Regions from separate parts of the Sebaldella termitidis ATCC 33386 genome, predicted to be linked through region 1. Evidence: riboswitches for the same ligand, from Rfam matches in the RefSeq annotation. Region 1 holds a riboswitch; the other holds the start of a gene.
The links. A riboswitch is a leader RNA that binds a small molecule or an ion and turns the genes downstream of it on or off. The one in region 1 is predicted to bind fluoride.
Positions count from the first base shown of each region.

Region 2: another riboswitch for fluoride. It lies ahead of STERM_RS15770 (cation:proton antiporter); the one in region 1 lies ahead of STERM_RS02675 (voltage-gated chloride channel family protein).

Region 1 is NC_013517.1:591,763-596,203, reverse strand. Features, by position in the region: gene STERM_RS02685 (MATE family efflux transporter) at 1-616, opposite strand, end outside; gene STERM_RS02680 (nitroreductase family protein) at 878-1,435, opposite strand; fluoride riboswitch at 1,801-1,879, shown strand; gene STERM_RS02675 (voltage-gated chloride channel family protein) at 1,985-3,238, shown strand; gene STERM_RS02670 (nucleoside phosphorylase) at 3,338-4,084, shown strand; gene STERM_RS02665 (MBL fold metallo-hydrolase) at 4,265-4,441, opposite strand, start outside.
Region 2 is NC_013517.1:3,348,714-3,353,154, reverse strand. Features, by position in the region: gene STERM_RS15785 (PTS sugar transporter subunit IIC) at 1-1,013, shown strand, start outside; gene STERM_RS15780 (hypothetical protein) at 1,259-1,795, shown strand; gene STERM_RS15775 (DUF2238 domain-containing protein) at 1,927-2,706, shown strand; fluoride riboswitch at 2,756-2,832, shown strand; gene STERM_RS15770 (cation:proton antiporter) at 2,884-4,059, shown strand; gene STERM_RS15765 (GNAT family N-acetyltransferase) at 4,132-4,441, opposite strand, start outside.

The DNA of each region.
Region 1 (4,441 bases):
TCGAAACCAACTGCCCTATTCCTGTAGCAATCGCAGCTCCGGAAACACCCATATCAAATACCATGATAAACAAATAGTCAAGTACTATATTGGTTACTGCTCCGATTAAAGTTCCTGTCATCTCACGCTTTGGAGCATCATCGTTCCGGATAAAAATGCTGAGTGCAAGTCCGGGCATATAAATAACTGCAAATAACGCTACCCATTTTATATAATCACGCACATAAGGAAGCAGCATGTCATCTGCCCCCAGAAGTCTGCTGACCTGTGTTGGAAATACCAGTATCAAAACATTAAGGATAACACTGATTCCGACTATCAGAATCATACTCTGCAAAAATATTCTGTTGGCATTTTTTATATCTCCCCTGCCTTTATTAATGGAAAATGCATTGGCACCGCCTATTGCCACAAGCATAGCAAGTGCAATATGAAGCATGATCAGAGGATAGGCAATATTTACAGCAGCAAGAGCATTTTCACCTACTCCCCGTCCCACGAAAATACCGTCGATAATACTATACATCGAAGTTACGACCATGCTGATAATTGCCGGAATAACAAACTTTATAAATTCCTTCGACATACTTCCGTTTTTTATTTTTGTAACAGTCATTATTACTCCTCCTTTATTTTTTTAGCAAATAACAGTTCAAAAATAAAAAGGATAAGCCAATAATCCTTTTCGCAATGAACTGTTCACTGCAAAGAAATATTCGCTTATCCAGCATAATTTAATATACCCTCCGCGTTATAGAAGGACTATACCACAGTATTTTTTCATTGTCAAGTTTTAAACATTCAGGACAGAAAAAGACAGAGCTGTATTCAAAAAAGATTTTATACATCTCTGCCTTGGCATCACATCAGTAATTATTTATCTGTTAAAAACAACGGGCGGTTTTCTCTCAGGCGGCTTTACAGTTCCTTTTATATAACCGCAGCTCAATGGTGCGACCAGCTCATAATTTTCCGGGATTTTGTATTTCTTTTTGAATTCCGGTGTATTAAAGTAATATTCTGCAAAACCTATCCAGCAGGTACCAATCCCTTTGCTGTATGCTGCAAGCATTATATTTCCCGCTGCCAGTGTACAGTCATATATATACCAGTGGGAATCTGTATTTCCATATACTACAATCAGAGTAGATGCATTATTAAAGATACTGTACTTTTCACTTTGAAGCCATGTTTCATATTGTGATAAATAAGGATATTTTTCAAGATTTTCCAAAAGATAGGCTTTTATATTTTTTGATAAATCTTCAATCTCCCGGGCATCCTGAATTACAACAAATCCCCACGGCTGATGATTCGAGCCTGTAGATGCCTTTGTTCCCAATGTCAGAAGCTCCATGACTGTTTCATAAGGAATTTGAGTTTCCTCATATGCTCTGATACTTCGTTTCGAATTAATACATTCTATTGTATCCATATTTCATTACTCTCCTCTCATTATCTATTATTTTCATTATCTATTTTACTCTTTTTTATATTTATTTACAATACTTAGTGTAAAACCGTCATACCCTTTACAATCCACAGTTTGCAGTCCTGCAGGTATTATATCAGGATTATTAACCGGATTTTTCACATACTGTCTCACACCCTGTACCTTAGGATCGGTACTTTGACTGTCGCTTAATTCTTAGCTGCATATAATATTAAAATACAATTATATAATAGCATATATAATCGAAATAATCATCAATAAAATATCCTTCAGCAGCTGATTCATGATCAGCCTGAATCTAATTTTTTTTGTAAATACTATTTGAGTTTTAAATAAATATATGTTATATTAAAAAAGGAGATGAAGCTCTCCGTAGTATAAAAACTAAAACTACAATTATAGATTGTTAATAGCTTCTGCAGTATTCTTTTATTGTGGAAGCTATTTTTTTATATCAGTGCTTCCAAATCGTTACTATTTTCTTAACCGCTGCAGCTGAAATATTTTTAACAAAAGAAATGAGGAATAAAAATGAAAAAAGAACTTGATTTAGTCATATATCTGATAAAATGGTTTACATTCTCTTTAATTATAGGGATACTTTCAGGAAGTGCATCGGCAGTTTTTCTGTTAATGCTTGAATGGGCAACTAAAACCAGAGAATATAATCCTTTTCTAATTTATTTTTTACCGGCCGGAGGCTTTATCGTCAGCTTAATTTATTACTTTTACGGCAAGGAAGTAAGTAAAGGAAATAATTTAATATTAGATGAAATAAACAGCCCCAAAAAAGTAATAAAGCTTCGAATGGCTCCCATGATCTTATTCGGAACTGTTATCACACATCTTTTCGGCGGTTCGGCTGGAAGAGAAGGAAGCGGAATACAAATAGGCTCTTCCATCGCTGACCAGTTAAGCCTTATTTTCAAATTTAACAAATCAGACAGAAGAATAATCCTCATTTCCGGAATGGCGGCAGGATTCGGCTCTGTTTTTGGGACACCCTTGGCAGGGGCGGTATTCGGTCTTGAGGCTGCTGTCTTGGGACGTTTAAAATATGAAGCCCTGATACCTGCTTTTCTCTCGGCAGTAATAGCCGACGTGGTTTCAAAAAACTGGTGGGGCATAGTACACCCGATATATAAAATAAATTTTTTCCCTGAAATAAATATAAAAAATATAATTTTTGCCTGTCTGGCAGGAGTTATTTTCGGCTTAACAGGAAAAATCTTTTCACTCGGGCTGAATTTTATAAAATCCCTTTTTTCAAAATATATAAAATTTTCACCTTACAGTGCAGTTATCGGCGGAATCATTATAGTATTTCTTACAAAATTATTAGGAACCTATGATTATAACGGTCTTGGACTGGAAATAATATCCAAAAGCTTCACCAGCCAGATATTTGCTGAAGTTTTCATTTTCAAAATACTATTTACGCTTATAACTCTGGGATCCGGTTATAAAGGCGGGGAGGTAACCTGCTTATTCTTCATAGGCTCTGCATTAGGCAATACACTGTCGCGGATAATAAGACTTCCTATGGATTTGATGGCAGGAATGGGACTGGTTTCTGTTTTTTCAGCTGCTGCAAATACTCCTCTTGCGTGTATTGTAATGGCGATGGAGCTGTTTGGCGATAAAATAGGAATTTATGCAGCAGTATCATGTGTTGTCGCATACTTATTTTCAGGACATACAGGTATATATGATTCGCAGAAAGTAGGCTGGTATAAGCACTTTAAGCTGGTAAGCGACAGAGGAAAAAAACTGGAGGATTTATAAAACATATAAATATTTATTGACATCCAAAGAGTTATGAGGTTATATTTTATAAAAGAAAGCAGGAAACATTAAAAATAAAATTATAAAGGAGGAGTCATATTGTTAAAAAGAGACGGGGTATTTTATCATATTCACTGCAAGGAAGGTGATGTAGGACGTTATGTGCTGCTGCCGGGAGATCCGTTCCGTACTGATAAAATCGCCGAATATCTTGATAATCCGGTACTTATAGCTCATAATCGCGAGCATAAGACATGGACAGGATTTTTGAACGGAGAAAAAGTATCAGTAACTTCTACCGGTATGGGGTGTCCCTCTGCAGCAATTGCCCTTGAGGAACTAATAGCATGCGGAGCAGATACTTTTATCAGAGTAGGAACTTCGGGACGGGTTTCTGAAAAATCACAGAATCCGGACTTAACAGGAGTTATTATTACAGCAGCAGTGCGTGATGAAGGAACTACACGCCAGTATATACCAATAGAATATCCTGCAGTAGCAGACCGTCATATAGTAGGGGCACTTGCAGATGCGGCTAAAAAGCTTAACCTTAATTTTGACGAAGGGATTACACACAGTAAAGATTCTTTCTACAGTCAGGTTTTTACAGATACTGTCCCTTCGAAAAATCGTATTCATGACAGAATCGAAGCCTGGAAAGCCGGTAACGTAATGTGCTCCGAAATGGAGTCAGCAGCACTGTTTGTTATTTCATCTATACGAAATGTAAGAGCCGGCGGCATTATGGCTTTTTCCGATATTGAAGATCAGGCATCCGCTGTAGATAAAGCTATACGTACTGCATGCGAAGGAATTAAATTATTAATTGAGAGGGATAAGTCATAATTTTAGTAGTTTCTTTCATTTTTTAAGCTTATCTCTGTAGAAAGATTATTCATTCTAAAAAATATTTTTCTAAAGATTAAGAATCTTAGTATGATATAGAAAATATAAAAAAAGCCTTCTATGATATTGCTGTTTTATCACAGAAGGCTTTTCTTATTTACAGTATTTTTGCCTTTATTTTTACTGCAGATCCTTATTTATTTTCATCAATTCCTTATAGACAGTATTTTTCCTATGACCGCCAAAAACTTTCATATCATCGGAAAATTTCAGCTGCTTAAACTTTTTTATCGTATTTTCTCTTTCCTTTTCATTACCTGTGGGATGTTTTGCACTGCCTACGAGTTCAGACATTAT
Region 2 (4,441 bases), 1.7 Mb from region 1:
ATAATGTACTTGCATCAGTATTAGTAAGCTTGTCTACACTTTTTGTCGTAACTCCTTTTATGAGTACGTTTAAACCTGAAGGGCTGAATGAAAGCTTTGTTGTAAATGGTGTTATTCCTGTGAATTATACAAATGCTACTGGTATGTTCGTAGGAATTATAGTCGGTCTTTTTGCTACTGATATATTTATAAAGCTTTCGGCAAATAAAAAGCTTCAGATAAATATAGCGGGAGATATTCCGCCGGCAGTAATCAAATCATTTAATGTACTGATCCCTATTATGATAAATGTAATTATCTTTGCAATAATATCGTTTTTATTGAATCTTCTGTTTAAATTAGATTTTAATCAGCTGATTTCCATGCTTATAACAAAGCCTCTAAGCCATGTGACAACAAGTCTTTTCGGATTTTTATTTTTAATGTGTCTGGGAAATCTGTTTTTTGGATTCGGGATTCATCAGGCTGTTATATCCAATCCTCTGCTGGATCCGTTTCTGCTCCAGAATATGCAGGAAAATATGCTGGCATATGCGAATCATCAGCCCATACCTCATATAATTACTTCCGCATTTAAAGATGTTTTTGGTATAACAGGAGGTTCGGGCAATACAATAGCTCTTCTTATAGCGATTTTTATTTTTGGAAGAAGAAAAGATTATAAAGATGTTGCTAAAATGTCATTTATGCCAGGTTTATTCAATATAAACGAACCGGTGATTTTTGGACTGCCTATAGTTTTTAATCCGTTCCTTATTGTTCCGTTTGTAATAGCACCGGTATTTTCTCTGCTTACTGCTTATTTTGCCACTTCAGTGGGACTTATAAATCATGTAGTGGTACAGATTCCATGGACAACGCCTCCGGTTATTTCAGCGTTTCTTGCTACAGGAGGAGACTGGCGTGCAGCGGTGCTGCAGTTAGTGATTATTATAATTACTATATTTATATATCTTCCTTTCCTGAAAATGGACGAACGCATGTCAAAAATCAATAAGGATGATATTTCCTGAAGCAAAAGAGTAAAATTTTAAAATAAAAAGAGAATCTAAGCAATAAATCTGGTTTTTTCGGTGCCGGTCTGTATACTTTGTTTTTTAACAGGGAAACAGACCGGTTTTTATATGTATCATATTTGCTGTCATTGGACAAAATATGGTTTTATGTTGTATAATAAGTAAAAGTTTAAACGGATAAAACAGTATTTTGCAGAATATTATACAAAATATTTAATAAATTAAAGAGAGGAAAAGCGGATATGAAAAAAATATATTTTTTATTTGTATTTTTACTGTTTGTATCATGCGGCAGAAAAACAGGGACAGAAATGGTAGGAGATACAGCGGAGTTTATTGCGTATATTCCCGGGACAAGGCTTATCGCAGCTGGGGAGAGTCTGAATCCTGATTATATTTTTGAGGTAGGTTTAGATCAGAAAATATATCTTTTGGAAAATAAAAGCAATACTGTAATTGATAATCCGGAAGAAAAATACAGGGAAATTTTGACAGAAATAAGAGAAGAGCTTGCGGCAAACAGGAAAATAACAAGATGTAAAAAAGAAAAAAGTATGTGGATAGGTGAAATGGGACTGAGACTTACTGTAGAAGGAGCTATCAGCGGAAATAAAGGGCAGATACTTGCGTGTTATCATAAAGGAAATAAGACTCTCATAAATCCGAATTATCAGGTGAGAACAGACCTTCCTCTTGTGGAAGTGAGAATCGGGGAAAAGTATTATGAAATAGCTTCTTATACAGCTGTTCTCAGCTATAATAACAGAACTTTACAATAATTTATCTCTGAAAAAATATACGGTTATAGCGGAATATTTTCGGTATATCGTATTATTTCTTATTTTTCCAGGTTATTTATTACAAAGAAACCAGCTGAAACGGAGTAGTGATAAAATTGAAAAAGAAAGTGATGAATAAGAAAAAGACTAAACTGACAATATATATAGTACTCAGAGTAATTGTGGTGGCAACAATGATAAGGGAGATATTTCTACAGGACTGGCACAGTGTATTTATGTGTATACTGACTTTGATACTTTTTTTAATACCGAGTATAATAAAAAAAAGGCTGATGGTTCAGTTTCCTACATTATTGGAGAGTATAGTGGTATTGTTTATATTTTCGGCAGAGATACTCGGAGAGATACATAATTTTTACGGATTATTTCCGTACTGGGATACCATGCTTCACACTATAAACGGTTTTCTCTGTGCTGCAATAGGATTTTCACTTATAGATATTCTAAACAGGAGTGAAGAATTTTATATAAAAATGTCACCGATTTTTGTGGCTCTTGTAGCATTTTGTTTTTCTATGACAATTGGCGTGCTCTGGGAATTTTTTGAATTCTCGGCAGACCGGTATCTTAAAACTGATATGCAGAAAGACCGTATAGTACAGGTGATTTCCACTGTTGAGCTGGAGCCCGAAGGAAAGAATATACCTGTAGTAATCAGAAATATTAAATATACAGAGATATATTCGGGCAATGATGAAAATAACCTGACAAAAACAGTAATAAAAGGCGGATATCTGGATATAGGCATTATTGATACAATGAAAGATCTTATAGTAAATTTTATAGGGGCTGTTGTTTTTTCCATATTCGGGCTTCTTTATATAAAGAATCGTGATAAATATAAATTTGCAGCAAAGTTCATACCGATAATGTATAAGGAAAAGACATAGCTTCAAAATTTATTTGTATTTTAAATTCGGATATGATATATTAGAACAGTAAACTTAAGGAGATGAAGCTCTCCGCGGTGTATGCCGGAACCACATGTTTTTCATGTTAATAGCTTCTGCAGCGTTTTTTTGTTGTGGAAGCTATTTTTTATTTTTCTACGGGAGGCGGATAATACTATGGCACTTAGTATGGCATTTATAGTTTTGGCAGGATTACTGCTGAATTACATATTTACAAAATTAAAATTACCGGGTTTTTTGGGAATGATTATTCTCGGGGCAGCAGCAGGACCTTACGGCTTTAATATTCTTGATAAAAATCTTATTGAAATATCTGGAGAACTGCGAACAATTGCACTAATAATAATTTTATTAAGAGCAGGTCTTGGCATTAACAGAAATGAACTGAAAAAGGTCGGTCCGCTTGCAGTGAAATTCTCCTGTATTCCCGGACTTATAGAAGGATTTACCATTGCATTCTTATCAATGAAGCTGCTGGGATTTTCATTTGTGGAAGGCGGGATGCTGGGATTTATAATTGCTGCTGTATCACCGGCAGTAGTAGTGCCTTTTATGATATTTCTTTCAGAAAAAGGAATAGGAATGAAAAAAGGAATTTCTACGATTATACTGGCAGGAGCCTCAGCAGATGATGTTTTTGCAATAACATTATTTACTGTATTTCTGGGACTTTATGGAGGAAGCAGTGTAAACCCTGTTTTCCAGCTTTTGGGAATTCCTTTGTCCATAATTCTTGGGATAGCTGTGGGAATAGGTGCGGGACTGATACTGGTAAGAATTTTCAGGAAATTTCATATAAGGGATACTAAAAAAGTACTGATTATATTGTCTATTTCCATTTTTTTAAAGGGTATGGAGAATTTTCTTCATGATAAAGTAGAGATTGCTTCGCTTATTGGAGTAATGACAGTCGGAGTTGTTATATTGGAAAAACTTCCGGAAGCAGCAGAGCGTTTGTCAAAAAAATTCAATAAAATATGGGTTTTTGCCGAACTGCTGCTTTTTGTTCTGGTCGGAGCCCAGGTAAATATACATGTAGCTCTGAATGCCGGACTTACCGGTTTTTTGATAATTCTCGCAGGACTTGCAGGAAGAAGTGCAGGTGTTTATATTTCTACAATTGGAAGTAATCTGAATATAAAAGAAAGATTGTTCTGCATTCTGGCATATATCCCTAAAGCTACTGTACAGGCCGCTGTAGGCGGAATACCGCTTGCAGCGGGAGTGGCTTCCGGGGATCTGATACTTGCTATAGCAGTGCTGGCAATTATTATTACAGCACCTGCAGGAGCATTAGCCATGAGTCTGTCGTATAAAAAGCTTCTGGAGTAGCATAAGTTTCTTACTAAAAAAAACTGCCTTAAAACAAAATAAAGCTTTTGTATTTTAAGGCAGTTTTTATTTTTACAGAACATTTTTATTTAAAAAACATTCCATCTCATAGTCATCCATTATAAAGCCGTTTCCGATATCATTTGCACATTCGTTAAAGACTTCAAATCCCATTTTCTTATAAACAGCAATAGAATTTGCATTATACTTATTAACAGTAAGATGTACACGAAGCGGTTTTTCTGATAAAAAAGGCTCTAAAGCGTATTTAAGAAGCTGTTTGGCAATGCCCTTACCGCGGAATTCCTTTTTTATATAAAATTTACTCAGAAAAACTCCGTCATTTTCCGGGACAATGCAGCAATAACCGGCATACTCGCCG